Regions from separate parts of the Methylocystis sp. S23 genome, predicted to be linked through region 2. Evidence: predicted binding sites of a transcription regulator. Region 2 holds the regulator's gene; the other holds the start of a gene.
What was found. The regulator PhoB, encoded in region 2, activates phosphate uptake and scavenging genes when phosphate is short. The targets are predictions, from matches to a motif close to TGTCATNNANCTGTCAT.

Region 1: a site for PhoB is predicted at 11,916-11,932, ahead of ACV7JP_RS09375 (choice-of-anchor I family protein). Genes of this name have one in related genera too.

Annotation. Positions count from the first base shown of each region.
Region 1 covers NZ_CM134185.1:1,885,559-1,900,109, reverse strand. The annotation lists gene ACV7JP_RS09420 (putative bifunctional diguanylate cyclase/phosphodiesterase) at 1-190, shown strand, start outside; gene ppc (phosphoenolpyruvate carboxylase) at 339-3,134, opposite strand; gene ACV7JP_RS09410 (PTS sugar transporter subunit IIA) at 3,495-3,977, shown strand; gene bioB (biotin synthase BioB) at 3,974-4,933, shown strand; gene ACV7JP_RS09400 (hypothetical protein) at 4,911-5,312, opposite strand; gene ACV7JP_RS09395 (shikimate dehydrogenase) at 5,415-6,254, shown strand; gene ACV7JP_RS09390 (phasin family protein) at 6,310-6,798, opposite strand; gene ACV7JP_RS09385 (phasin) at 6,844-7,203, opposite strand; gene ACV7JP_RS09380 (histidine kinase dimerization/phospho-acceptor domain-containing protein) at 7,523-10,222, shown strand; gene ACV7JP_RS09375 (choice-of-anchor I family protein) at 10,280-11,860, opposite strand; gene ACV7JP_RS09370 (DUF5615 family PIN-like protein) at 12,130-12,486, opposite strand; gene ACV7JP_RS09365 (DUF433 domain-containing protein) at 12,488-12,718, opposite strand; gene ACV7JP_RS09360 (CTP synthase) at 12,761-14,389, opposite strand; gene secG (preprotein translocase subunit SecG) at 14,496-14,551, opposite strand, start outside.
Region 2 covers NZ_CM134185.1:1,579,199-1,593,749, reverse strand. The annotation lists gene ACV7JP_RS07875 (PGN_0703 family putative restriction endonuclease) at 1-569, shown strand, start outside; gene ACV7JP_RS07870 (hypothetical protein) at 618-809, opposite strand; gene ACV7JP_RS07865 (ImuA family protein) at 1,033-1,851, shown strand; gene ACV7JP_RS07860 (Y-family DNA polymerase) at 1,775-3,385, shown strand; gene ACV7JP_RS07855 (lysylphosphatidylglycerol synthase domain-containing protein) at 3,517-4,581, shown strand; gene ACV7JP_RS07850 (ATP-binding protein) at 4,609-5,676, shown strand; gene pstS (phosphate ABC transporter substrate-binding protein PstS) at 5,821-6,879, shown strand; gene pstC (phosphate ABC transporter permease subunit PstC) at 7,031-8,023, shown strand; gene pstA (phosphate ABC transporter permease PstA) at 8,036-8,878, shown strand; gene pstB (phosphate ABC transporter ATP-binding protein PstB) at 8,875-9,657, shown strand; gene phoU (phosphate signaling complex protein PhoU) at 9,671-10,390, shown strand; gene phoB (phosphate regulon transcriptional regulator PhoB) at 10,387-11,136, shown strand; gene ACV7JP_RS07815 (GcrA family cell cycle regulator) at 11,269-11,808, opposite strand; gene ACV7JP_RS07810 (acetylornithine transaminase) at 12,244-13,446, shown strand; gene argF (ornithine carbamoyltransferase) at 13,446-14,390, shown strand; gene ACV7JP_RS07800 (Hsp33 family molecular chaperone) at 14,390-14,551, shown strand, end outside.

The DNA of each region.
Region 1 (14,551 bases), 310 kb from region 2:
CGTGCGCACCCTGATCGACCTTGCGCGCCATCTGTCGCTCAAGGTCGTCGCCGAATGGGTGGAGGATGAAGCGACCGCGCGAATCCTGCGCGACTGGGGCGTCGAGTTTTTCCAGGGCGCGCTCTACGGACGGGCCGAGTCGCGCCCGCCCGTGGGAGAGAAGCGACGGGCCGCCTCGTCCCTCGCATGATCCGGAAAAAGCGTTCGGACTGATCGCTTCGCAACGATTCTCGCGGCGTCATTGCGAGCCGAAGGCGAAGCAATCCAGGAGCGGCGACTGCGGCGCTGGATTGCTTCGTCGGCAAGGCCTCCCCGCAATGACGGCCGCAGAGCGATCCTCAACCCGTATTGCGCAGGCCCGCCGACACGCCGTTGATCGACATGAGTATGCCTTCGCGGATTTCCGGATCGGTCATGCCGCCGCGGTGGCGGCGGATCAGCTCGGCCTGGATGTAATTCAAGGGCGCGATATAGGGAAAGCGGTGCTTGATGGATCGCGCCAGCGCGGGATTGTCGGCGAGCCGCTCCGTGGCGCCGGAAATCTTCGTCAGCGCGTCGATGGAGCGCGCATGTTCGGCCTCGATCATCGCGAAGATGCGCTCGGCGAGCGCGCGGTCCTCGACAAGCTCCGCGTAATGGCGCGCGATCTCCAGATCCGTCTTGGACAGGATCATGTCGATATTGGAGAGGAGCGAGCGGAAGAAGGGCCATTCCTTCGCCATGCGGCGCAGGAGATCGAGCCGCGCCTTTTCGTCCTGCGCCAGGAATCCCGCGATCGCGGAGCCGAAGCCGAACCAGCCCGGCAGCGCGAGGCGCGCCTGCGCCCAGGAGAAGCTCCAGGGGATGGCGCGCAGGTCTTCGATCTTGCGCGAGGGCTTGCGAGACGCCGGGCGCGAGCCGATGTTCAGCGAGGCGATTTCCGAGATCGGCGTCGAGCTGAAGAAATAATCGACGAAGCCTTCCGTCTCGTAGACGAGGCCGCGATAGGCGGCCATGCCGGCGCGCGACAATTCCTCCGCGACCTCCAGGAATTCCGGCGGCGGCGCCTTGTTTTGCGAGAGCAGCGTGGCTTCGAGCGTCGCGGCGACGAGAAGCTCCAGATTGACGTGGCCGATCTGCGGGTTCGAATATTTCGCCGCGATCACCTCGCCCTGTTCGGTCAGGCGGATCTGCCCGTTCACCGTGCCCGGCGGCTGGGCGAGGATGGCGTCATAGCTCGGCCCGCCGCCGCGCCCCACCGTGCCGCCGCGGCCATGGAAGAGCCGCATGGCGATATTGGGCATGGAGGCGAAGAATTCCGCGAGCGCGGTCGAGGCGCGGTAAAGCTCCCATATGCTCGTGAGAATGCCGCCGTCCTTGTTGGAGTCGGAATAGCCCAGCATGATGTCCTGCTGCGCGCCGGAGCTGACGACGAGCCGCTGAATGCCCGGCAGCGCGTAAAAGGCGCGCATGATCGGCGCGGCGTTGCGAAGGTCGCCGATCGTCTCGAAGAGCGGCACGATGATGAGATCGGCCGTGACGCTCTCGGAATCGCGCGGATCCAGCGTGCCGCGCATCAGCCCGCTTTCCTTCTGCAGCAGCAACGCTTCCAGAAGGTCGCTCACCGTCTCCGTATGGCTGACGATGTAATGGCGGATCGCCTCGTCGCCATAGGTCTTGCGCATGTCCAGCGCGCGCTCGAAAATTTCGAGCTCGCTCATCGTGCGGTCGCTATAGATCCGGCCCGGCAGGCGCACGGGGCGCGGATCGGAAAGAAGCCGCATCAGAAGCTGCTGCTTCTCCACTTCCGTCAGCGCCGCATAATCCTCGGCGACGCGCGCGGCGGCGAGAAGCTCCGCGATCGTCTCCTCATGCCGGTCGGAACTCTGGCGCAGATCGAGCGTCGCGAGATGGAAGCCGAAGACTTCGACCGCGCGGATCAGGGGCTCCAGGCGCTGCGAGGCGATCACCTCGCTGTGATGGATTCGCAGGGACTCGTCGATCGTCACGAGATCGGCGAGGAAAGCCCAGCTATTGGCGTAGGGTTCGCCGGGCGCCATGGCGTGACGCATGGCCTGCCCGCCGGTGAGCTTTTCGAGCGTGCCGGCGAGGCGCGAATACACGCCGATGAGCGCGCGGCGATAGGGCTCGTTGTCGCGATGCGGATTGTCGTCGCCCGAGCGCGCGGCCAGGTCTTCCAGCGCCCGGGTGGCGCCGCCATAGCGCCGTGAGATGGAAAGCTCGGCGCCGAGCTCGTGCGCCTCGGTGAGATAATAGCGCAGCGCGGTCTCGCACTGCATGCGCATGGCCGTCGAGAGCGAATCGGCCGTGACGTTGGGATTGCCGTCGCGGTCGCCGCCGACCCAGGCGCCCATGCGCAGGAAGGGCGGCACGCGCAGCCCTTCGAGCTTCGCCTCGATTTCGGCGTAGAGCCTCGGAATCTCGCGCAGGAAGGTCGCGCGGTAATAAGAAAGCGAATTCTCGATCTCGTCGCGCACGGTGAGGCGCGACTCGCGCAGAAGCTCGGTCTGCCACAATTGCAGGACGCGGGCGCGCAACTGCATCTCGTTCTGCGCGCGGTCCGTCTTGCTCTTCAAATGTTCGCGGGCGGCGAGAAGATTGAAGATGGCGCGCTCGGCGTCGAGCAGGCTCTTGCGGCGCACTTCCGTCGGATGGGCGGTGAGCACCGGCGAAACCCAGCCCCGCGAGAGCGCCGCGGCGATCTTGCCGGAGCCCACGGCCGCCTTGCGCAGATGGGCGAAGGAACGGGAGAGGCTCGGCTCGTCCGGGACGCCGCCATCCGCGAGGGCGCGGGCGCGCTCCTTGAGCGGATGCAGGTCCTCGGCGATATTGGCGAGATGCGAGAAATAGCTGAAGGCGCGGATGACCGCCGTCGCCTCCTTGGCGGAGAGCGCCCGCAGCAAAGCGTCGAGCCTGGCGGCCGCGTCCTGGTCCCTGTTGCGGCTCGCCGCGACGGAGAGGCGGCGAATCGCCTCGATGCGCTCGAAGGCCTCGACCCCCTCATGCTCGCGCACCGCGTCGCCGAGCAGGCGCCCGAGGAGACGAATATCCTCGTTGAGCGGCAGATCGCTCCGCGCCTCGGGCTCGGCCGGCGCGCCGGCCGGCGCTTCTTTTGTCTGTGAGTCGAGCTGCATGATGAACCCTTGAAACGATGCGCCCCGCCCTTGGGGTCAAGGACGCTATAGCAGGCTTGAGGCCAGTTTTCGACGCGGCGTAAAAAAGGGCGAAGCGCGCCGCCCTCATCCGACCCTCGCTCACGCGAGGCCCACCTTCTCCCGTGAGCGGGAGAAGGAGTCGCGCCCCCAGACCTGTGATCCGTAACTTCCGGGGTTCTCCCTTCTCCCGCAGGCGGGAGAAGGCGGCCCCTGCGCGAGCAGGGGTCGGATGAGGGCTAGCCGCCCCGCCCCTTGTTCGAAACCCCCGCCCCCCTTATAGACCTCTCGCGGCCAGAACCTCTTCATTACCCGCGCCTGCGCGGAGCAACCGGTCACGCCATGCTCGACACTGTGGAAATCGCCCTCTTCTCCGGGCTCGGCGCTCTCTTCGCCATCGGCCTCGTCGTTCTCGCCCGCTGGTCGAAGACGCGGCCGGCGCTGCTCGCGGCCTATGCGCTCATCGCCGTCTGCTTCCTGTATGTCGGATTCGCCATCCGCGCCGACAACTCCGACGCCTGGGTCGGCTTCGAGATGACCGCCGTCGCCTTCTTCGGGACGCTCGCCGGCATGTCGATCATCGGCTCGCCCTGGTTCGTCGCCGTTGGATTCGCCCTGCACGCGGCCTGGACGCTCTACGAGCATTATTTCGGCGCGGGCCGCGATTTCGCGCCCGCCCCCTTCGTCATGGCGACCGCCGGCTTCGATGTGGTGGCGGCGCTCTATGTAGCCTTCACGACCCTTACCGGAAAAGGGGCGGAGACGGCCGCGCCCGAGCGCAAGCTCGCCGCCCGGTCGCAAAATCGCAAGGGAGCCGCGAAATGAACGCCCCCGCGGACTTCAACATCCGCCACGACTGGACGGTCGAGGAGATCGCCGGGATCCACGACCTGCCGCTGCTCGATCTCATCGCGCAGGCCAACGCGGTCCATCGCCGCTATCACGACGTCAATGACGTGCAGAAGGCGGCGCTGCTTTCGATCAAGACCGGCGGCTGTCCGGAAGACTGCTCCTATTGCCCGCAATCGGCGCATCATCGCGAGGTGAAGCTCGACCGCGTCGATCTGCTCTCGACCGATGACGTGCTCGCGGCCGCCAGGATCGCCAAGGACGCCGGCGCCGATCGCTTCTGCATGGGCGCCGCCTGGCGCTCCGCTCCGAAGGACAAGCGCTTCGACGCGGTGGTGGAGATGGTGCGCGGCGTGCGCGAAATGGGCATGGAGGCCTGCGTCACGCTCGGCATGATCGACGAGGGCCAGGCCAGGCGCCTCGTCGAGGCGGGCCTCACCGCCTATAACCACAATCTCGACACCGGACCGGAATTTTACGGCGACATCATCACCACCCGCGCCTATCAGGATCGCCTCGACACGCTGAAGGCGGTGCGCGGCGCGGGGCTGGAGATGTGCTGCGGCGGCATTATCGGCATGGGCGAGAGCGTGCGCGACCGCGCCGGCATGCTGCAAACGCTGGCGAGCTTCGATCCGCATCCCGAAAGCGTGCCGATCAACGCGCTCGTCGCCGTCGAGGGCACGCCGCTCGCCGGGCGCGAGAAGGTCGACCCGCTCGACCTCGTGCGCATGATCGCCACGACCCGCATCGTGATGCCCAAGACCCGCGTCCGCCTCTCGGCGGGCCGCTCCTTCCTTGCCCGCGAGGCGCAGATCCTCTGCCTCGTCGCTGGCGCGAACTCGATCTTCTATGGCGAGAAGCTGCTGACGACCGGCAATAATTGCGTCAATGAGGATGACGCTCTGTTCAGCGCTCTCGCGCGGCGCTGAAATCGAGCTTGCGCCCCGCCGGCTCCCGGCGGAGAAATTTATTGGGATCGAGGCCCGCCGCTTCGGCGGCGTTGAGGACGAGCGGCTCCAGGAGATCGCGCTCCGCCTCCTCCAGAAATCCGCCGCCCGTCTCGTGGTCGATCCGCATCAGATCGTCATAGAGGTTGCGTAGGGCGGCGACGATTTTCTCGTCCGGCGCCGAGGCGGGCAACGCCTTCAGGACGAGGAAATAAGAACGGATGCGGGCGTCCACGCGGTCGGTCGCTTCCTGCGTCGCCCCGGCGACGCCGCTGTCGCGGCAGCGCTCCCAATGCGCGGCGATCGATTGTTCCGCGTCTTCGAGAAGGTCGTCCAGCCGGCGATTTCTTGCAGCGTCCATTAATTCGTTTCTCCCTGCAGACATACGCTGCGCTTCAGGTCAATCTATGTTGAAGTCTACATCGATCCAGTCGATATGCGGCAAGAAACCTCGGGAAGGCCGATGACACATTCCAGATTCATCCTCGCCGGCGTCATGGGCTGGCCCATCGCCCATTCGCGCAGCCCTAAGATCCACAATCACTGGTTCGCGCAATATGGGATCGAGGGCTCCTATGTTCCCCTCCCCGTCGAGCCGGGCAAGCTCGAAGCCGCCCTGCGCGCCCTTCCCGCCTTGGGCTTCGCGGGCTGCAACCTCACCATTCCACACAAGGAGAAGGCGCTCAACTTCCTGGATTTTGTTGATTCGGCCGCGAGGCGCATCGGCGCGGCGAACTGCGTCGTCGTCGAGAAGGACGGCTCGCTTTCCGGCCGCAATTATGACGGCTACGGCTTCGTCGCCTCGCTCCGCGAGCGGGCGCCGCAATGGGACGCGGCGCAAGGCGCCTGCGTGGTCATCGGCGCCGGCGGCGGGGCGCGGGCGATCGTCTCGGGGCTCATCGAGGCGGGCGCGCAGGAAATTCGTCTCTTCAACCGCACGGCCGAAAGAGCCGGCCGCCTCGCCGCCGATTTCGGCGCGCCGGTTTCGGCCTATCCCTGGGAGGAACGCCATGAGGCGCTCTCGGGCGCGGGCCTTCTCGTGAACACGACGAGCCAGGGCATGATCGGCCAGAAGCCGCTCGATCTCTCGCTCGCCGCCTTGCCGAGCTCGGCCCTCGTCGCCGACATCGTCTACGCCCCGCTGGAGACGCCGCTCCTCGCCGCCGCCCGGCTCATCGGCGCGACGCCGGTGGACGGGCTCGGCATGCTGCTGCATCAGGCGCGCCCGGCCTTCCGCGACTGGACCGGCGTCATGCCCGAAGTGACGCCGGCGCTGCGCGCGCTGATCGCCGCGACGCTGTGAATGACGCGGCGGCCGGACGGAAGCCCGGCCGCGATCGATCTCGAGCGCCTGCGCCTCAGGCGGCCTTGCGCGCGTCGCAGAGCGGCGGCGGCGAAAAGACCGCCACGCTCCGGGCGAAATCCATCAGCTCCTTCGACTGACGGACAAAGGCCTCGATCCGCTCCCTGGCGAAGCGCGACTGGAGATCGACGATCTCCTCGAGGCTCTCCGCCTTCGAGACCTGCTCGGCAAGCTCGAAAAAGGCGGCGGCGTTCTCCGCCCAGAGATCGAGGGATTTCCTCGACCAGAGGGAGGAGTCGAAGGAGAAGGAGGCCGCGAATCCTTCCGCCGCGGTCTCGACCGCTTCCTCGACGAGGGCGAGCGGCGCCGGCGCGATGTCGGCCGCCGCCGCGACCGGCTCCTGCGCGGCCGCCGCCGCGATGGCCGGCTCGGCGGCCGCCTCGGCGGCGGCGGGCGTCGGCTCCGCCGGCGCCCCGACAGGGACGTCCTGTCCGGCGGCGTCGATGGGTTTGCTTTGGCTATCAGCGTTGCTTTCCGTCGCCATGGGCCCACTCCTCGAAATGGTTGCGCGTGATCAGATTGGGAAAGATCAGGACTTCGGGGCCGTCGACCGCTGGATCGCGGCGCCGAGCTCCTTGGCCTGTTCCTGAACGGCGGCGAGCTGCGCCTTCACATATTCGGCCTGCAGCTGGAAAACCTCCTGCGGGTCCTTCGCCTTGACGAGCTTCTGCGCGAGGTCGAAGGCGGCGTTCACATTGGCTTCGGCGAAAGAGAGAGCCTTCGTGCCGACATCCTTCGCGCCCGGCGGCACGATCGGAAGATCCGGCGTGGAGCTCAGCGCCTTGTGCGCTGCGCCGGCGAAGCCTTCAAAGGCCTTGCGCGCCTGCTCGACGCTCTTCTCCGCGAAATCGCGGACTTCATTGGGCACCTGATAAATTGGATCAACCATTCGACATCTCCTGTTCCAGCCGCCGTCGCTAAGATTTCGCCCCGAGATTGACCGAACGATGACGCGGCGGCGCCGCCGAGGGCGCGGGGACTGTGCCCCAACCTTTGCTGCATTGCAACAAATATTGTGCGCCGCGTCAATACGTCTCAACCCTGCGAAAAAGGCGCGGAAAACGCGGCGGCGCCGGATGGACCGGGCGCTTTCTTACGATTAAGTTTGAATTAACGCCCGCGCCAGGGCGCTAGCCATAAGCGCTCGAGACGGCGCCCTGGCCGCGCGAAGGCGGGCGGAAGTCTCCGTCGCAAGGGCGGCAAGCGTCATGAGTGGTTCCGAGGCAGAGATCGACGGGGACGACGTCGCCGCCAGCCGCATCGCGGCTGATCCTGCCTTTTCGGCCCTCGAGGCCTCCGGCGCGCCGATCGTCGCCGCTTCCGGCGATCCACTGAAGATCGTCTATCTCAACGCCGCCGCCCGGGCCGTATTCGGCGCCGATCCGGAGACGCTCGCGGCGCGGCTCTTCTACAGCGAGGAGCCGGGCGCCAGGCGCCTGTCCAAGCTCGTCGAGTCGGTGCGCCACGGCGCGGCGCTGCGGCTCGAGCGGCTGCGCTTCGAGCTCGCCGACGCCCCGCAGACCATCACCATCCTTTGCCGCAAGCTCATCGAGGACGGCGGGCCGGCCTGCTTCGTCATCGCCGCGCTCGGCGTGCGCCCGGCGGTCCAGCCGCCCCCGGAGGCCGAAACATCCGAGGCCGAGGCCGCGCGGATCGCGCCCCCCGTCGAAAGCCCGGCCGCGCCCGCGGACCCTTTGGCCGCGACGGCCGCGCTGCGGTCGCGACTCGCGGAACGCCATGGCGCGCGCGCCGCCCGCTTTCTGTGGAAGACGGACGCGGCCGGCCGCTTCGTCGACGCGACCCATGTTCTGGCCGATGTCGTCGGGGAGGCGAAGGCCGACATTCTCGGCCGCGAGGTCGCGTCGGTCGCCGCGGAATTCGGCCTCGGCTCCGCTTTCGCCGAGGCGCTCTCGTCGCAAAAGAGCTGGAAGGGCGTCGAGGCGGCGTGGCCGCTCGGCGAACCCTTCGCCCGCGCGCCGGTGACGCTTGGCGGCCTGCCGATCATGGACGCCGACCGCCGCTTCGCCGGCTTCCAGGGTTACGGCGTGATCCATCTCGACCGCGCTTTCGTCTCGAACCCGCTTGTGGCCAGGGTTCCGGACAGGCCGCCGGGAGGCGAGCCGCCTCCCCCGCTTTTGGCCGCGCCCGAGCGCTATCCGGCCGCCAATGTCGTGCCGCTGCGGCCGGCGCTCGCGCAACGGCAGGAGGCCGCGCCGCCGCCGGAGGCGACGCCCGAGACCGAGGCGCTGACCTCCGCCGAACGATCCAATTTCGAGGAGATCGCCCGCGCGCTGCGAACGGGCGAGATCGGCGCCGCCCCGAGCGCGCCGCCCGGGCCGGAGGAGACAAAAGCCGAGTCTGCCGCCGTCGACCCGGCGCCCGCGTCCCTCGACGACGTCGCCGCGCAGCTCGGCGAAATCGCGCGGGCGGCGCCGGAGCCGCCGGCGTCCCCCGCCCCGCCTCCCGCCGGCCTGCTCGACCGCCTGCCCGTCGGTCTGCTGATCGCGCGCGGCGCGCAGACGCTTTTCGCCAATCGTACGCTGCTCGATTATCTCGGCTACGCCGATCTCGCCGCCTTCGAGGCCGATGGCGGCCTCGCGCGCATGTTCTTCGGCCGCCCGCCCGCCGATCCCGGCGCCCGCGCGGCGGCCGTGCAATCGAGCGAGGGCGAGGCGCTCGACGTCGACGCGCATTTGCAGACGGTCGAATGGGAAGGCGCGCCGGCGACCCTGGTGACGCTGCGGCGAAACCGCAACCGCCTGCCCGGCCCCGAGGAAAGCGCGTTGGCGCTCGCCCGCGAGCGCGAGGAGAAGCTCGCCCGGATGCGGGCCGATAAAGGCCTGCTGCGCGGCATATTGGAGGCGAACGGCGTCGCCGTCGCCTTACTGGACGAGAACCGCCGCATCGAGAGCGCCACGGCCGCCTTCGCCGCGCTCTTCGACGCCGAGAAGGGCGCCTTTGACGGCCTGACGCTGTCCGCGCTCTTCTCGACGGAGGAAGAACGGACTTTCGCGGCCCGCCTGGCCCGCGCCGCCGAGACCGGGGAGGCGCTGCGGCTCAAATCCCGCGTCGGCGGCAAGCTTTATGAAGCCACGTTGCGCCGCCTCGGCCCGGCGCAAAAGCTCTGTATGAGCCTGCGCGCGCCCGACGCCGACGCGCGCCATGACGAACTCGCCGCCGCGCGCGACGCCGCCGAGCAGGCGAACGCCGCGAAGTCGGATTTCCTTGCGCGCATCAGCCATGAGATCCGAACGCCGCTCAACGCCATCATCGGCTTCGCGGAGGTGATGATGGAGGAGCGCTTCGGCCCCATCGGCTCCGAGCGCTACAAGGAATATTTGAAGGACGTGCATTCGTCCGGCGAACATGTCCTCTCGCTCGTGAACGACCTTCTCGATCTCTCCAAGATCGAGGCCGGCAAGATGGAGCTGGAATTCGACCGCGTCGACGCCAACGCCGTCATCGCCGAATGCGCGTCGATCATGCAGACTCAGGCCAATCAGGCGAAGATCGTGATGCGTCTCGCGCTCGCCGACCGCCTGCCCTCGATCCGCGCCGACCAGCGCTCCCTGAAGCAGATTCTGCTGAACCTTCTGTCCAACGCCATGAAGTTCAACGAGCCGGGCGGACAGGTGATCGTCTCCTCCGCGCTGACCGAATCGGGGTTCGTGGTGATCCGCGTGAAGGACACCGGCGTCGGCATGTCGGAGGACGAAGTGGCGACGGCGCTCGAGCCCTTCAAGCAGATCGCGACCTCGAGCAGCATGCGCGGCACCGGCCTCGGCCTGCCGCTCACCAAGGCGCTGATCGAGGCGAACCATGCGAGCTTCACGATCCGGAGCCGCAAGAATGAGGGAACGCTGATCGAGATCGCCTTTCCCCCGCCGCAGGTGCTGGCGGCGGAGTGATCGACCCTTGCGCTCGTGCCGCGAGGAGCGCGCTCCCCGCGACAGGGCGCGTCGGCCTCAGCGCGTCGCCGAAGCCGCCCAGGAGGCCGAAGACGACGAAGAGGTGCGACGTATTCCTACTTCGAACAGGGAGGTCGAATCCGAGACCTCGTTCGCCACGGCCAGGAAGTAACGGCTGCCGACGCGAAACGCGGTCAGCCCCTCGGGCGAAACGTCGGGCAAGACGCTGTCGCTGACGATCATGTCCACGAAGCCGACGGCGTTCGGATCGGTGACGTCGTAAATCGCCACGGCCGATTTCGTCGTGCGCTCCATGCCGATGAAGGCCAGCACGCGGCCCTCTATGTGCATCAGGGCCACGCCTTCGGGCTCAACGCCCTTATTGTCGCTGCGGCTGTCGTCATAGATCCCGCGCTTGAAGGCCTCGACGTCGAGCTGGTTGCCGCTGTCGAAGACGATCCTGCCTTCCGCGTCGCGGATCGAGAAGGACCGCCCGCCAAAGGCGACCAGATTGGCGCGGGTGGACTCCACATTGGACAGGGTGAGCCGGCTCAGCAAATTGCCCTCGGGGACCAGCTCGATCGAGGCGTTGCCCGCCGAGCCGCGGCGCTCGTCCTCTCCGTCGCCGGATCCGTTGTCGCGCGCGTCGCCCTCATTGGCCATGACGAGATAGGTGCGCCCTTGATGCTGATAGGCCGCGATGGCGTCGGGCTGATACAGGCCCTTCACGGGCGCCTGCCTGAACGCGACGAGGCCGTTTTCCTGATCGTGCGGGTCGATGGCGTTGGCGGGCAGGCTGAAGTCCTTCAGGCCGAGGCCGAATATGCGCTCGAACTGGCGGGTCTTCAGGTCCAGCACGGCGACGCCATTGGCCTCCTGCAAGCCGACATAGGCCTTATGACCGGCATGGTCGACCGCAATATATTCGGGCTCGGGGTCATAGGGGCACATGTCCGGGCGCGTCGCGCCATTGCCCGTGAGCGGGAACAGGCGCAGTTCCGAATAGCCGGGCAGGCTGGCGCTCACCGGCAGGGTCGCGGCGCCGCGCGGCGACATGCTCGAAACCGCGCGCGTCGGCGCGTCGATCAGGGTGACGCCGCCCGGCGGGTCCGCGGGACAAGGCTGGCCGGCGATGCGGGGATTGGGCGTAGCCTCATCGGCGACGAGCACCGTGCGCCCGTCGGGAGTGAAGGTCAGCATGTCCGGCAGGGCGCCGACAATCACCGGCTGGCCCAGCCGCTGACGCGTGCGAGTGTCCATAAAGACCACCACGCCGGGCTGCGTGCGATCGGGCGCAGCCTCGATCGCGAGCGCGGCCAGCCCGTCATGAATCGCGACGCTGTTGACGGCGCCATAGGCTGTGACGTCGATATGGGCGACGAGCTGGCCCCAGCTGCGATTGAGCACGTCGACGCCCGCCACGCCCGCGACCCACAGCGTGTCGGTGCGGTCGTCATAGGCGACAATCTCCGATTTCTGGCCGGGCGCGTTGCTCTGAGCGTGGGCGTAGGTCCAAAGGCGCTTCACGTTGACGGTCGTCGACGCGGCGGCCGGAACGCCGCCGATGCAGAGCATCACGACGCCGATCGACAGGCGGCGCAAGGCGGTGGACGCGCGTAGGATAGTCAGCAGGCGCATGGTCGGCTCTTTCCTTCAGGAGCAGAAACTCAACCATGACCATTGGTTGGCGAATATTTCAGACGAGTGACAGTTTGCTCTGCCGGCCGGCGATGACGCGCAAACCCCGCCTCGACCCTGCCTCTCGCCGAGGCGCCGATCGAAACCAATCATGCGGGCATTACGATCCGGAGCGGCAAGAACGGCCGCATGCTGATCGAGAGCGCCTTCCCCCACTGCAGGCGCTGGCAGCGGAGTAAGGGGCGGCCGTTTTGGCGCGCACCGAAAAATCACCTTGCCAAACGACGCATCCTCACCCTGCCAGGCTCGACAACGGAGAAAGAGCCGATCCAGTCGTCACGTTCTCTTACTCGTGCGACAAGCGCAGGTCCGATCGATGTCGCGGGCGGGATCGGCAATCGAAACAAGATGACTCCGCACGCCGCCGAAAGGCCTCCACGCCATGCGAGCTCGCCAAAATCCTTGTCGAAGGTAAGGAGAACCCGCTCCTCCGCATTCGCCATAGCCAGGACGCGCGTATCGCTCGCGCCTGATGTGGACTCGCAGATCCACAGAACATCGAATCCAGCCGTTCGCAACGCATTCACCGCCTCACCGGGAAAATTCTCGTCGGCGAGAAAGCGTATGTCAGGCTGCGCTCGGATAGGTCTTCTCGGACTTCAGCACATCGCGCGCATATGCGAGGCAAGCCGCAATGTCGTCATGCGAGAGAGCGGGGTAATTTCGCAGAATATCGGCCTCGCTCCAGCCATCCGCCATGAGGCCAATGATGAATTCGACCGACAGGCGCGTGCCGCGCACAACCGGCTTGCCGGCGAGCACATCGGGATCGAGCGTGATACGAGGCAGATCGGTCATGAGAAGTCTCCCGCCGCGAATATATATCGCAGGCTCGCGAAGTCACACCAACCGGCTCTGCGCCTTCGCCGCCGCAATAAAGCTCGCAAACAGCGGGTGCGGCTCGAACGGCCGTGACTTCAGCTCGGGGTGATATTGCACGCCGACGAACCAGGGGTGGTCGGGGATTTCGACCGTCTCGGGCAGCAGGCCGTCGGGCGACGAGCCGGCGAAGAGGAGGCCGCAGGCTTCCAGCCGCTCGCGATAGCCGAAATTCACCTCGTAACGATGGCGGTGGCGCTCGGCGATTTCGGTCTTGCCGTAGATCTCCGCGATGCGCGAGCCGGGCTTCAGCAGCGCCGGATAGGCGCCGAGCCGCATCGTGCCGCCGAGTTCGCCGCCCGCCACGCGCTTCTCCAGCTCATTACCCTTGAGCCATTCGGTCATGAGGCCGACGACCGGCTCCTCGCAGGGGCCGAATTCGGTGGAATTGGCCTTCTCGATCCGCGCAAGCGAACGCGCGGCCTCGATCACCGCCATCTGCATGCCGAAGCAGATGCCGAAATAGGGCACGCCGCGCTCGCGCGCGAAACGCGCCGCGAGAATCTTGCCCTCGGCGCCGCGCTGGCCGAAGCCGCCGGGCACGAGAATGCCGTGGACATGCTCCAGATGCGCCGCCGGATCGCCGCCCTCGAAAATCTCGGACTCGATCCAATCGAGATTGACCTTCACGCGGTTCGCGATGCCGCCATGCGCCAGGGCCTCGATGAGGCTCTTATAGGCGTCCTTCATCTCGGTATATTTGCCGACGACCGCGATCGTGACCTCGCCCTCGGGATTGAGGATGCGCTGCGTCACCGCGTTCCAGCGGCTCATATCGGGCTTGGGCGCGGGCTCGATGCCGAAGGCCGCGAGAACTTGCGCATCGAGTCCGGCGGCGTGATAGGCGCGCGGCACATCGTAGATATTGGCGGCGTCGCGCGCCTCGATCACCGCCTGCTCGCGGACGTTGCAGAAGAGGCCGAGCTTGCGGCGCTCCTCGCGCGGGATCTCCCGATCCGTGCGGCAGAGGAGAATATCGGGCTGGATGCCGATCGAGCGCAGCTCCTTCACCGAATGCTGCGTCGGCTTGGTTTTCAGCTCGCCGGCGCTGGGGATGTAAGGCAGCAGCGTCAGGTGGATATAGATCGCATGATTCTGCGGCAGATCATATTTGATCTGGCGGATCGCCTCGAAGAAGGGCAGGCCTTCAATGTCGCCCACCGTGCCGCCGATCTCGATCAGCGCGAAATCCACATTGTCATTGCCTTCGAGAATGAACTCCTTGATGGCGTTGGTGACGTGCGGAATGACCTGGATGGTCGCGCCGAGATAGTCGCCGCGCCGCTCCTTGCTGATGATGTCCTGATAGATGCGGCCGGTGGTGACATTATCCTGCTTCGTGGCCGGGCGGCCGGTGAAGCGCTCGTAATGCCCGAGATCGAGGTCGGTCTCGGCGCCGTCGTCGGTGACGAAGACCTCGCCATGCTGATAGGGGGACATGGTCCCCGGATCAATATTGAGATAGGGGTCGAGCTTGCGGAGCCGGACGGTGTAGCCGCGCGCCTGCAGGAGCGCGCCGAGAACCGCCGACGCGAGACCCTTGCCAAGTGAGGAAACCACGCCGCCGGTGATGAAGATGTAGCGCGCCATGGGGCTTAACGCCTAACGCCTTTCGCTGGATTTGGGTAGCGCATATTTGCGCCGGGGAAGCGATCTTCCCCAGCGGATTTTCTTGTCGGACGTATGAACGGGCCGCTTATTGCGCGGGCGACTTCCACTGCGTCGGGGCCGCGGGCTTCTCGGCGGGCGCGG
Region 2 (14,551 bases):
GTCTCGAGAGGGCGGGAGTTCCTGAAATGGTGGACATAGAATTTTGTGCACGATTTCCCTGGACTGGCGGACGCCATCCTTGGCTCGACGCTGTTGTGCAGACGTCCTCGACCCTCATCGGGATCGAAAGCAAGCGCTTTGAGCCATTTCGAGACGTAAAAGCCGTTAGCCTTTCAGATGCTTACGACCGTCCTGTCTGGGGCCCAAATATGAAGGGTTTCGAAAGAATGCGAGACCGCTTGCGTTCTGGGGAAGATAGGTTTGTCCATCTGGACGCCGCGCAACTGGTCAAGCACGCATTTGGCTTGGTGACCGAAGGCCGCCGGCGGAACAGGGTTCCGGCCTTGCTCTATCTTTTCGCTGAACCGGCTTCGCAAAACGGTCGCCCCATTGCGCAGAATGATCTTGTCCGGCATCGGGACGAAATTGCTCACTTTGCAGAGGCGGTTGCTGGCGACGACGTAACGTTTCATTCGACAAGCTACAGGGAATGGCTCGAGACTTGGCGTGGGCTCGACAGCCGAATCGCTGCGCATGCTCGGACAATCATCGAAGCGTTCGCGCCATAAAAGAGGAATGGCTAACCGTCTGTGAGATTCAGTCGTTTTTCGATCCGTTCAATTCTCAAACTGGATGGAAGCGATCGAGCCATCTTGTGCGACTTCGCTTTGCATGAATGCGGCCATGTGGCCTTTCATCCCGCGCATGTCCGCTTTCAAATCGACGATATCGCTCGCGATGTCGGCCAGCTTCGACGGGATCGCCTTGAGCGTTTCCAGCAGCAGCTCATTCGTCACATTGTCAGCCATCGCGTCCTCCAACTCCATTGTTCAACATTCTAACTGCTGCGCAGTTTTTAGGAACATGCGCGTCGCCCGGCGGATATATCTGGCTGGCGTCGGACTATATGCCCTTCGGGGCAGTTAGCACGGGAGACGCGCGCCCGACTCTTTTGCTTGACTCTTTCCGGCGTGAGAACAAATATCGAACATACGCCTCGGCGCCCCTCGCAAAACCAGGGTTTCAGGACCGATGTCGCAGAGCGGCCTCTCGGAACGCATCGGCTTTTTGCGGGCCCGCATCGCCGCCATCGAGGCGCGGGGCGGCGCGCCGCCGCCCGCGCGGGAAGCCGGAGGCGAATTTCTCGACGCGCTGCTTGGCCCCGGGCGGGGGAGCTTGAGCGAAATCTTTCCGGCCCGCCCGCCGGACGCGCCGGCGGCCGCGGCCTTCGCCCTCGCCATGGCGCTCCGCGCGAGGGCGGTTCGCGGCGGCGGGGCGCTGGTCTTCATCATCGAGGATCTGAGCGCGCGCGAATTCGGCCTGCCTTACGGGCGCGGCCTCGCGGGGGCGGGGCTCGACCTCTCCTGCTTCGCGCTCGTGCGCGCGCGCCGGCCGCGCGAGACGCTCTGGGCCATGGAGGAGGCGCTGAAAAGTTCCGCCTGCGCGGCGGTCGTCGCCGAAAGCTCTCTTGGTCCCCGGCTTTACGATCTCTCGGTCTCGCGCCGCCTCCTGCTCGCCGCCAGGCGCGGCGGGGCGCTGGGGCTTCTCGCGCCGCAGGGGACCGAGGCCGCGCGCTTTTCCAGCGCCGCCGAATTGCGCGTCGAAGTCGCCGCCGCGCCGCCGCCCGTCTTCGCGTCGCGTCCCCCGCTTGCGCCATTCGCTCCTTTCCGCTGGCGGCTGCGGCTGCTGAAGGCCCGCGCCGGCGTCTTCGGCGAAATCGATCCGTCGCAATGGCGCGGCATTGTCTTCGACCCCGAAAGAGCGACGTTCCGTCATGCGTTTCCTGAGCGTCTTCCTGCCGAGGCTTGCGACCGACCGGCTGCTGCGCCGCCGCGCCGGCGCCGCGCCTGAGGCCTTCGCCCTCTACGCCCGCGTGAAGGGGGCCGAAAGGCTGACTTCCATCGACGCCGGGGCGCAGCGGCTCGGGCTTCTGCCCGGCATGGCGGTCGTCGACGCCCGCGCGCGCCGACCCTCGCTCGTCCTCGCCGAAGCCGATCCCAAGGCGGACGCCGCTCTGGTGGCGGCTCTCGCCGATTGGAGCCGCCGCTTCACGCCGCTCGCCGCCCCCGATCCGCCGGACGGGCTGCTGCTCGACGTGACGGGCGCGGCGCATCTTTTCGGCGGCGAGGCGGCGCTCCTCGACGAGATCGAGGCCCGCCTGCGGGGCCTGGGCTTCGCCGCTTGCGCGGCGCTGGCGCCGGGGCCGGCGCTCGCCCGCGCGCTGGCGCGCTTTTCCGATGTGAAGCTTGTCTCCGACGCGGCGACGCAGGCCGAGCTGGACGCTCTCGTCGCGGCGCTCCCCGTCGACGCGCTGGAGCTGGAGGCCGGGATCCTCGCCGGCATGCGCCGCGCCGGCCTGAACTGCGCCGGCGATCTGCTCTCGCGCCCCCGCGCGCCCCTCGCCGCGCGTTTCGGCCGGGAGGCGCTGGCGCGGCTCGACGCGCTCGCCTGCCGCAGCCGCGATCCCATAACGCCGCGCTTCGAGGCGCCCGCCTTCATCGCCGAGCGGCGCTTTCCGGACGGCCTCACCCGGCGCGAGGACATCGAGGCGACATTGCGCCGCCTCGCCGCCGATCTCTGCCCCCTGCTGGAGCGCGCCAGCGTCGGGGCCCGGCGGCTCGAGGCCGTCTTCTACCGCGTCGACGGGGCGGTGAAGCGCCTCGTCGCCGGGACGAGCCGGCCCTTGCGCGATCCCGCGCGCCTGGCGGCGCTCCTCAATGAGCGGCTCGCTTCCGTGGCGGAGGAGGGGCTCGATACGGGCTATGGTTTCGACGTGCTGCGTCTTTCCGCCATCGAGGTCGAAAGCGCGACGTCCCCGCAGACGGCCCTGGTCTCGCCGGATTTCGGCGCCGGCGACGACGACCGGGACCTCGCCGATCTGCTCGACCGGCTCGGCGCGCGGCTCGGCCTGCGCCGCGTGCAGCGGCTCCATCCGCGAGCCGCGCATCTGCCGGAATGCGCGGTCGCCGCCGCGCCGGCCGCCTTTGGCGCGCCGGAGCGCATTCCGCAAAAGCTGACGGATGCTTGCGATGAGGATGCGCTCCGACCCATGGAAAGGCCCTTGGAAAAAGGCGCGCAGGCTTTCCCGCCGCAGGGCGCGCGCCCGCTGCGGCTCTTCGAGCGTCCCGAGCCGATCGAGGCGACCGCGCTCGTTCCCGACGGCCCGCCCTTGCGCTTCCGCTGGCGGCGCGTGCTGCGCGAGGTCGTCGCCTTTGAGGGGCCGGAGCGCATCGCGCCGCCCTGGTGGGGCGCGGCGCAAGACGGCCTCACCCGCGACTATTTTCACGTGCAGGACAGGGACGGCCAGCTCTTCTGGCTTTTCCGCGAGGGGCTTTATGCGACGGAGACCGCCGCGCCGCGCTGGTTCGTGCACGGTCTCTCCTGAACCGCGGCCTTGACTCGGGGCCTTGCGCCCCCAAGCTAGTAAGCGCGTCATTCTGGCGTCATCTTTTCGAGACGAAGTCGTTCAGCGGCGCCGCTTGCAAAAACCGGCTCCGCCACTCATGCGGGCGTTAGATGCGCAAAGACGAGGATCTCGCCATTTCTTCCCAACCCGGACTGCCCGCCGTCGTACGGCGCAAAAGCTTCTTCGAGACCTTGCAAGACCGACTGCCCCATGGCGCGGCCCATCTTCTCGGGGCGCTCGCCAGTCTCGCGCTTTTCGCCGTCGCGGCCTACATCCTCGCCAGCGTCCTCTCCAACATACGCTACGCGGACGTCGTCGAGGCGCTGAAGGCGACGAGCGGCGCACAGATTCTCGGCGCCCTGCTCTTCACCGCGCTCTCTTACGTCGCGCTCACGGGCTATGACGTTTCGGCCCTGCGGCAGATCGGCCATTACGCCCCCTATCGCGTCGCGGCGCTGGCTTCCTTCGCGAGCTACGCCACCGCCTTCAATCTCGGCTTTCCCGTCGTCACCGGCGCCGCCGTGCGCTACTGGATCTATTCGCGCGTCCAGATGACGGCGCTACAAGTGGCCAATGTCACGGTGATCACCGGCGTCACCTTCTGGCTCGGCATGACCACGGTCGTCGGCGTCACGCTGGTCAGGGCCGCCGAATCGCTGGCCGCGCTCGACCGTCTTCCTGTCGCCCTGCATATGGCCGCCGGCATTCTGATTCTCGCCGGGGTCGCGGGCTATGGCACCTGGGTCGCGCTCGAGCCGCGTCATATCCGCCTGCGCGGCCATGTGCTGGAGATGCCCGGCGTCGGGTCCACGGTCGCGCAGATCGGGGTCGGCGCCGCGGATCTCTGCGCCGCCGCCGCGGCGCTCTATATGCTCATGCCGCAGGGCGTTCACCTGGATTTCACGGCCTTTCTCGCCGTCTATGTCCTCGCCTGCATCCTCGGCGTCATCAGCCATGCGCCGGGGGGCATCGGCGTTTTCGAGGCGACCATGCTTCACGCGCTGCCCGGCGCTTCGCAGGAAAGCGTGCTGGCGTCGCTTCTCCTGTTCCGCGTCGTCTACTATTTCCTGCCCTTCATCGTCGCCCTGGCGATTCTCGGCGCCGACGAAGGCGCGCGCCGCTGGGGCGCCTTGCGCGAGGCGGTCGCGCGCATCATTGACGAACGCACGCCTTGATCGACCTGAATTGAAAGCCAGACGCCTATGCCGCCGCTAAAATGGCCCGCCGAGGACATGCTCGGCCCGGTGATCGAGGCGCTCCCGGAACCGGTCTTCGTCATCGACGCGGAGACCCATGCGCTCGCCTTCAACGGGCCGGCGCGCGCGCTCGCGCCGACACTGAAGCTCGGCGAGCCCATTTCGCGCAGCCTGCGCTCTCCCGACATGATCGACGCCGCCATGCGCGTGCTCGCCGGCGGCAAGGCGGAGAAGGCGGCCTGGGTCGAGCGCCTGCCGCTCGAACGCTGGTTCGAGGCGCATATCGCGCCGATCCGCTTTCCCGGCTACCAGACTGCGGCGATGATCAGCCTGCGCGACCTCACCGAAGCGCATCGCATCGAACGCATGCGCGTCGATTTCGTCGCCAACGCCAGCCATGAATTGCGCACGCCGCTCGCCTCGCTGCTCGGCTTCGTCGAGACGCTGCAGGGGCCCGCGAAGAACGATCCGGCCGCGCGCGACAGATTTCTGAGCATCATGCGCGAGCAGGCGCAGCGCATGGCGCGGCTGGTCGACGATCTGCTCTCGCTCTCGCGGATCGAGCAGCATATGCATGTGCCGCCGGCCGAGGCGGTCGACCTCACAATGCTCGTCGCGCATATCGTCGATACGCTGACGCCGATGGCGGAGGAAAACGGCATCCCCCTCGCGCTCGATCTCGAACCCAACGTCATCGTGCCGGGCGACCGCGACGAGCTGGCGCGCATCATCGAAAACCTGATCGAGAACGCGCTGAAATACGGCCGCAGCGAAGGCGAGCCGCGGCCCGTCGAAATCTCGCTGTCGCGGAGGGGGACGTCCGCCGTATTCTCGGTTCGCGACCACGGGCCGGGAGTCGCGCAAGAGCATATTCCGCGCCTGACCGAGCGCTTCTACCGCGTCGACGCCGGCAAGAGCCGGGCGAAAGGCGGGACGGGGCTCGGCCTCGCCATTGTCAAACACATCGTCCTGCGCCATCGCGGAAGGCTCGGGATCGAGTCCGAGCTGGGCGCGGGATCGCTGTTTCGGGTGACGCTTCCGGCGGTCGACGCCATGTCCCTGAAAATGAGATAAGCACTTGATTTATAAAGAGTTAATCATGTCATAAAACTGTAATGTCATTGTCACAAAACTCTCTTGCCCGGTCGCTAAGAACTGAGCTGTGACAGGCGCCCGGCGCCTCTCTTGTATTGTTCTCGAGCTGAAAGCGATCCTCGCATGATCTCCAAGTTTTTGAAACGGGCCGCCGTCGCGACGGCCGCGCTTGCGGCGATGGCCGCCGCGGCCGTCACGAACCCGGCCCTGGCGCTGGACATCTCCGGCGCCGGCGCCACCTTCCCCTACCCGATCTACGCCAAATGGGCGGAGACTTATAAGAAGGAGACCGGCAACGGCCTCAACTATCAGTCGATCGGCTCCGGCGGCGGCATCAAGCAGATCAAAGCCCGCACCGTGACTTTCGGCGCGACCGACCAGCCGCTGAAGGCCGAGGATCTCGAGGCGGCCAATCTCATCCAATGGCCGCAGGTCATTGGCGGCATCGTGCCGGTCATCAATCTCGAGGGTGTCAATCCGGGCGATCTCGTCCTCGACGGCCCGACGCTCGCCAAGATCTTCCTCGGCGAGATCAAGAGCTGGGACGACGCCGCCATCAAGAAGCTGAACCCGAAGGCGAAGCTCGCCGCGACCCCGATCGTCGTCGTCCATCGTTCGGACGGCTCCGGCACGACCTTCAACTTCACCAATTATCTTTCCAAGGTCTCCGAGGACTGGAAGAGCAAGGTCGGCGAGAATTCGGCCGTGGAATGGCCGGCCGGCATCGGCGCCAAGGGCAATGAGGGCGTGGCCAACAACGTCGCCAACACCAAGGGCGCGATCGGCTATGTGGAATATGCCTACGCCAAGCAGAACAAGCTGACGCACACCAAGCTCGTCAACGCCGCCGGCAAGGTCGTCGCGCCGGGCATTGAGAGCTTCCAGTCGGCCGCCGCCAGCGCCGATTGGGCGAAGTCGCCGGGCTTCTACCAGATCATCACCAATGAGCCGGGCGCCAAGTCCTGGCCGATCTCGGCCGCGACCTTCATCCTCCTTCCCAAGGACTCGAAGGACGAGGCGGCCGCGACGGAAGCGCTGAAATTCTTCGGCTGGGCCTTCGCCAACGGCGCGAAGCAGGCCGAGGAGCTCGATTACATCCCCATGCCCAAGCCCGTCGTCGAGCTCATCAAGAAGAGCTGGGCGAATGTGAAGGGCGCCGACGGCAAGCCGCTGGCGAAATAAGCCGCGCCGCCGCATTCGCGGCGCAGGCCAAGGCGGTTTAGGAATGAGCCGTCTTAATGAAAACGGGCGCCGGTTCGCGACGAACCGGCGCCGGGAGCTCCAAATGACGACGACCGAGCCATCGCGGCGGGAATCCAGTGAGGCGATGAAAATGTCTGATGCAATAATGGAAGGCGTCGCCATGTCTCCTGCGACGACAGCCGACCGCGCAAAGGCGCTCTCGGGCATCGCGCTGTTCGACCGCATCTTCCATCAGATCACGCGCGCAGCGGCCATCATCGTTCTCATCATACTGGGCGGCGTCATCGTTTCGCTGATCCACGGCTCGCTGCCGGCCGTCAAGGCCTTCGGCGTCGGCTTCCTCTTCTCGCAGGCCTGGAACCCGGTCACCGACAATTTCGGCGCCATGCCGGCGATCTACGGCACGATCGTCACCTCGATCATCGCCATGCTGATCGCCGTTCCCGTCGGGCTCGGCGTCGCGACCTTCCTCACCGAGCTCTGCCCCCATCCGCTGCGCCGGCCGATCGGCATCGCCATCGAATTGCTCGCCGGCATCCCGTCCATCATCTACGGCATTTGGGGCCTCTTCGTCTTTGCGCCCTTCGTGCAGACCTATGTGCAGCCGGGGCTGATCTCGCTCTTCAGCGACGTGCCGGTGCTGTCGGCGCTCTTCGCCGGACCGCCCTACGGCATCGGCATGCTGACGGCGGGCTTCATCCTCGCCATCATGGTGCTGCCCTTCATCGCCTCCATCTCGCGCGACGTTTTCGAGACCGTCCCGCCGGTTCTCAAGGAGGCGGCGACGGGCATCGGCTGCACGACATGGGAGATGATGCGCTTCGTCGTGCTCCCCTATACGCGCGTCGGCGTGATCGGAGGCGTCATGCTCGGCCTCGGCCGCGCGCTCGGCGAGACCATGGCCGTCACCTTCGTCATCGGAAACGCCCACAAGGTCTCGGCTTCGGTGCTCGCGCCCGGCACGACGATCTCCGCGACCATCGCCAATGAATTCACCGAGGCGGTCGGCGACCTCTACACCTCGGCGCTGATCGAGCTCGGCCTCATCCTGTTCGTCATCACCTTCATCGTCCTCGCGATCGCGCGCTACATGCTGATGCGCATCGAGCGGAAATCGGCATAAGGGAGGCGCGTCATGTCGCTTTACGCCACGCGCCGCCGGCGCAATTCATTCGCGACCGGCCTTGCCTGGGGCGCGGCGGTCTTCGGCCTGTCCTGGCTTCTTCTGATCCTGCTCGCGCTGCTCTATGAAGGCGTCCGCGGATTGTCGCCCGACGTCTTCACGCAGATGACGCCGCCGCCGGGCAGCCAGGGCGGCCTGCTGAACGCCATCGCCGGCTCGCTCGTCATGACGGCGATCGGCGTCGCCATCGGGACGCCGCTCGGCATGCTCGCCGGCACCTACATGGCCGAATATGGGCGCTACACCAAGCTCGCCGTCGTCGTTCGCTTCATCAACGACATTCTGCTCAGCGCGCCGTCGATCGTGATCGGCCTCTTCGTCTACACGATCCTGGTGCATCCCATGGGGCATTTCTCGGGCGTGTCGGGCGCGGTGGCGCTTTCGCTTCTCGTCGTGCCGGTCGTGCTGCGCACGACGGAGGACATGCTGCTGCTCGTGCCCGGCTCGCTGCGGGAGGCGGCGGCGGCGCTCGGCGCGCCGCGCGCGCATGTCATCTCGCGCGTCGCCTATCGCGCGGCGAAGGCGGGTCTCGTGACCGGCGTGCTTCTCGCGGTCGCCCGCGTCTCGGGCGAAACGGCGCCGCTCCTGTTCACCGCGCTCAACAACCAGTTCTGGAGCACGGACCTCAACGCGCCGATGGCGAGCCTTCCGGTTGTCATCTTCCAGTTCGCATTGTCGCCCTACAAGGACTGGCAGCAGCTCGCTTGGACCGGCGCGCTGCTCATCACGATCGCCGTTCTCGCCCTGTCTGTCACAGCCCGCGCCCTGAGCGCCGGCCGGAGAAACGCAAAATGAACGCCCCCGCTCAGGTGAAGGAACCCGCAACCAAGGTCTCGGTGCGGAGCCTGGACTTCTATTACGGCGCCACGCGATCGCTGAAATCCATCTCGCTGCCGCTGCACGCCAACAAGGTCACCGCCTTCATCGGTCCGTCCGGCTGCGGCAAATCCACCTTGCTGCGCGTGCTGAACCGCATGTACGATCTCTATCCCGGCCAGCGCGCCGAGGGCGAGGTCCTGCTCGACGGCGAGAACATTCTCGATCCGGCGATCGACCTCAACGCGCTGCGCGCCCGCATCGGCATGATCTTCCAGAAGCCGACGCCCTTCCCGATGTCGATCTACGAGAACATCGCCTTCGGCATTCGCCTCTATGAAAAGCTGTCGCGCGCCGACATGGACGCCCGCGTCGAGCAGGCGCTGCGCGGCGCGGCGCTGTGGGACGAGGTGAAGGACAAGCTGCAGGCGAGCGGCCTCGGCCTTTCCGGCGGCCAGCAGCAGCGCCTGTGCATCGCGCGCAGCGTCGCGGTGCAGCCGGAGGTCATGCTGTTCGACGAACCCTGCTCGGCGCTCGATCCGATCTCCACGGCGAAGGTCGAGGAGCTCATCGAGGAGCTCGCCGCGCAATACACCATCGCCATCGTGACGCATAACATGCAGCAGGCGGTGCGCGTCTCCGACTACACCGCCTTCATGTATCTCGGCGAGCTCGTCGAGTTCGGCGACACGGACGAGGTCTTCAACAAGCCTCGCGAGAAGCGCACGCAGGACTATATTACCGGCCGCTTCGGCTGAGGAAGGACGTTCCATGAGCGAACATACCGTCAAATCCTACGATCGCGATCTCGAAGCGCTGGGACGTCGCATTTCCGAGATGGGCGGCGTCGCGGAGAAAATGCTCGCCGAGGCGATGGAGGCCCTGTCCGGCCTCGACGTCGAGCTCGCCAAGCGCGTCGTCGCGAGCGATACGCGCCTCGACGCGCTTCAGCGCGAGATCGAGGAGAACGCCGTGATGACGATCGCGCGGCGTCAGCCGCTCGCGATCGATCTGCGCGAATGCATCGCCGCGATCCGCATTTCGGGCGACATTGAGCGCATCGGCGATCTCGCCAAGAATGTCGCCAAGCGCACGCTCAAGATCGCGACGGAAGCGCGTTTGCCGCGCGCCATCGTCGGACTGAAGTCCATGCATGAAATCGCGGCGACGCAGCTCAAGGACGCGCTCGACGCCTATGCCGAGCGCGACGTCGAGCGCGCCCGCGCCGTATGGGAAAACGACGCCGATCTCGACGCGCTGGAAGACTCGGTGTTCCGCGACCTCCTCACCTTCATGATGGAGGATCCGCGCAACATCTCCTTCTGCACGCATCTCCTGTTCTGCTCGAAAAATCTCGAACGCATCGGCGATCACACGACGAATATTTCCGAAACCATCGTCTATCTCGTGACCGGCGAAGCCATGCCGATGGAGCGGCCGAAGGCGAGGCCCTGCACTTTGGGGAGCGGCGAAGGCGAACCCACGCAATGAACGAGACCGCATCGAGCCAACCCGTCATCCGCGAGGGCAAGAGCGACCGCGCGCCGCGCATCCTCGTCGTCGAGGACGAAATCCCGCTTGCGACGCTCCTTGTCTACAATCTCGAGGCCGAGGGCTATCAGGTCGAACATGTCGACCATGGCGACGAGGCGGAGCTGCGCATCGCGGAGTCGCCGCCGGACCTCGTCCTGCTGGACTGGATGCTGCCCGGGGTCTCGGGCCTCGAAATCTGCCGCCGGCTGCGGGCGCGCGACGTCGCGCGCGACATGCCGATCATCATGCTGACCGCGCGCGGCGAGGAGGCCGAGCGCGTGCGCGGGCTTTCGGTCGGCGCCGACGATTATGTGGTGAAGCCCTTCTCGACGCCGGAGCTGATGGCGCGCGTGCGGGCGCTTCTCCGCCGGGCGCGACCGGAGCGCGTCGCCTCGAAGCTCACGCTCGGCGATATCGACCTCGACCGTGAGACGCGCCGCGTGCGCCGGGGAGGCCGCGAGATCCATCTGGGACCGACGGAATTCCGCCTTCTCGAATATTTCATGGAGAAGCCCGGCCGCGTCTTCACCCGCGCGCAACTGCTCGACAGCGTCTGGGGCATGTCCGCCGAGATCGACGAGCGCACCGTCGACGTCCATGTCGGGCGCCTGCGCAAGGCGCTCATCCGGGGGCGGGAGAAGGATCCGATCCGCACCGTGCGCGGTTCGGGCTACTCCTTCGACGAGACCTTCGGCCGCGATTGATCGCGCGCGCCATGATCTCGGTCTGGATCATATCGCAGGGCCGCCATCCGCAGCGTGGATCATGAGCCAAGCCCCCTCGCCCCGTCTTTGCGAGAGGGTTGGGGTGAGGGGCGAAGCCGCATTATGCGCGGATCACGCGTAGCGCGGCGCCTTGAGCTGCTCGCGCGCGCGGCGGCGGTCTTGCGCCGGCTGATAGGCGATGCGCGCGTGATGGGCGCAATAGGGACCGCCGCCGATCGGCGATTTGCCGCCGCAGAAACGGAACTCGGGCGTCGTCGGATCGCCCATGGGCCAGCGGCACATCGACTCGCGCAGCTCCATCAGCGTCACCCGCTCGGACATCGGAATGACGACCTCCTCCTCGGGATTGGCGCGGGCGACGACCACCGTCTGCGGCGCGAAGGCGAGCGCGACATTGCCGTGCACGGCGTGGCCGCCGCGCGGCGCGGGAGCGGCCGCGACGGCGGTCGTCGCCGCGCGCGGCGCCTTGGCGGCGCGGGGCCGCGGCGCGCTCGCCGTCTTGGCGCGCTCGGCCAGGCCGAGACGGTGGATCTTGCCGATGACGGCGTTGCGCGTGATGCCGGGACCCAGTTCGGCGGCCACCTGACTCGCGCTGAGGCCGTCGCTCCAAAGTTTACGCAACAGCTCGACGCGTTCATCGGTCCAAGACATGTTTGATCTCCAAGCGGCCGGTTCGAGCGTGGATTTTCAAGGAATCCTTCATCGTTCGCTGCGCCGGCGTGAACCAGCGGCGATGCGACGCGCACCGAAACACGAGAAGCGCCATACGGGAGAAACGCGCCCGATCCGGCGAGAAAACTAACGCATTCTTTTGAATCACGGGCGCGAGTCGCTGGCAAGCAAAACGGGGCGTTCTCAACAGGGTTTGTGCGCGCTTTCCCCCGCAACTGTTGCCCGGGCGACTCACCGCGTGGCGATTTTCAAGCAAAACTGAGGCCTTGGCGGGAACGGCGCGCCGCCGCGCGCCTCTGTTAACATTTGACCCGATGCGCCCGCGCGCTTAAAATCCGCCTTCAAATTGCCGCCCCGCCAAAGGGCGGCGCTTTGTTTTTTGGGCGGCGTCGCGGCGCCCACTGGGCTTGGAGCATGATTTTGACTTCTGCGCTCTATCCGACCTATGCGCGGGCCGACATCGTCTTCACGCGGGGCGAAGGCGCATGGCTCTTCGCCGAGAATGGCGACCGCTATCTCGATTTCGCCTCCGGCGTCGCCGTTCTCTCGCTCGGACACGGCCATCCGCATCTCGTCGCCACGCTGAAGGCCGCGGCGGAAAATCCGTGGCACGTCTCCAATCTCTATCGCATACCGGCGGCCGAGGCCCTGGCCCGGCGCCTGGCCGAATCCACTTTCGCCGACGTCGTCTTCTTTGGGAACTCCGGCGCGGAAGCGGTGGAATGCGCCATCAAGACGGCGCGCAAATATCACGCCGCCAACGGCCAGCCCGAGCGCTATCGTCTCGTCACCTTCGACGGCGCCTTTCACGGGCGGACGCTCGCCACCATCGCCGCCGGCGGCAACGCGAAATATCTCGAGGGCTTCGGTCCGCCCATGACGGGCTTCGACCAGGTTCCCTTCGCCGATCTCGACGCCGTCGAAGCCGCGATCACGGAGGAGACGGCGGGCGTTCTGCTCGAGCCCGTGCAGGGCGAGGGCGGGCTGCGCGTCTTCCCGAAGGACTTTCTCGTCGAGCTGCGCAAGCTTTGCGACGCGCGCGGCCTGCTTCTGGTCCTGGACGAAGTGCAATGCGGCGTCGGCCGCACCGGCAAATTCCTCGCCTGCGAGCATGCCGGGATCGCGCCCGACGTCGTCGCGCTCGCCAAGGGGCTCGGCGGCGGCTTTCCCATCGGCGCCTGCCTGGCCACGAGCGAGGCGGCGAAGGGCATGACGCTCGGCGCGCATGGCTCGACCTTCGGCGGCAATCCGCTGGCGACCGCCGTGGGCGGCGCCGTGCTCGACGTCGTTTTGGCCGAGGGCTTCATGCCGCGCGTGGCCGCGCTCGGCGGCGTGCTGCGCCAGCGTCTCGCCGAGCTCGAAGACCGCTATCCCGGCGTCATCGAGGCCGTGCGGGGCGAGGGCCTGATGTTCGGCGTCAAGACGCGCGCGCCCAATGGCGACTTCGCCAATGCGGCGCGCGCGGAAGGTCTGCTGACGGTGCTCGCCGGCGATAATGTCGTGCGCCTGCTGCCGCCGCTGATCATCGACGAGAGCCATATTTCCGAGGCCTTTTCGCGCCTCGACCGGGCCTGCGCGCGTCTCGCGGCGCCCGCTACGCAATTGGGGGCGGCGTGATGACCGCGCATTCCATGACGCGGCCGCGTCACTTCCTCGATCTCTCCGATTTCTCCGGCAAGGAGCTGCGCCAGATTCTCGAACTGGCGAAGTCGCTCAAGGCCGGGCGCGTCAAGGGCGTGGCGCCGGCGCAACGTCCGCTCGCCGGCAAATATCTGGCGATGGTCTTCGACAAGCCGTCGACCCGCACGCGCGTCTCCTTCGACATCGCCATGCGCGATCTCGGCGGCGAGACCATCATGCTCACCGGCGGCGAGATGCAGCTCGGCCGCGGCGAGACCATCGCCGACACGGCTCGCGTGCTGTCGCGCTTCGTCGACGCGGTCATGATCCGCATCCTGTCGCATGACGACCTCACGGAGCTCGCGCGCCACGCGACGGTGCCGGTGATCAACGGCCTCACCAAGCTCTCGCATCCCTGCCAGATCATGGCCGACCTCCTGACCTTCGAGGAGCGTCTCGGGCGGATCGACGGCCGCAGCGTGGCCTGGGTCGGGGACAGCAACAATGTGCTGGCGAGCTGGGTGCACGCCGCCGCCCGCTTCGGCTTCGCGATAAATGTCGCGACCCCGGCCGAGCTGGCGCCGCCGCCGAGCCTCGTTGACTGGGCGAGAGCCAATGGCGCGGCGATGAACGTCACGCGCGACCCCTACGCCGCCGTCGCGGGAGTCGACGCGATCGTCACCGATTGCTGGGTCTCCATGGGCGACGCGGACGAAGACTTCCGCCGCGCCGTTCTCGCCCCATATCAGGTCGACGCGAAACTCATGCGCGCCGCCGCCAAGGACGCCGTCTTCATGCATTGCCTGCCCGCCCATCGGGGCGAGGAAGTCACCGACGAGGTGATGGACGGACCCCAATCCGTCGTCTTCGACGAGGCCGAGAACCGCCTCCACGCCCAGAAGGGCGTGCTCGCCTGGTGCCTCGCGCCGGGGATCGCTTGATGCTCGAGGCGCCGAGCCGGCCCGTCTCGCGCGAGGCGAAAGACGATCGCGTCACGCCTTTCGCCGTGGAGGCGCTCGATCTGCGCGGACGCCTCGTGCGCCTGGGCCCCACCGTCGACGCCGTGCTGAAGCATTACGACTACCCGCCGAAAGCGGCGCGC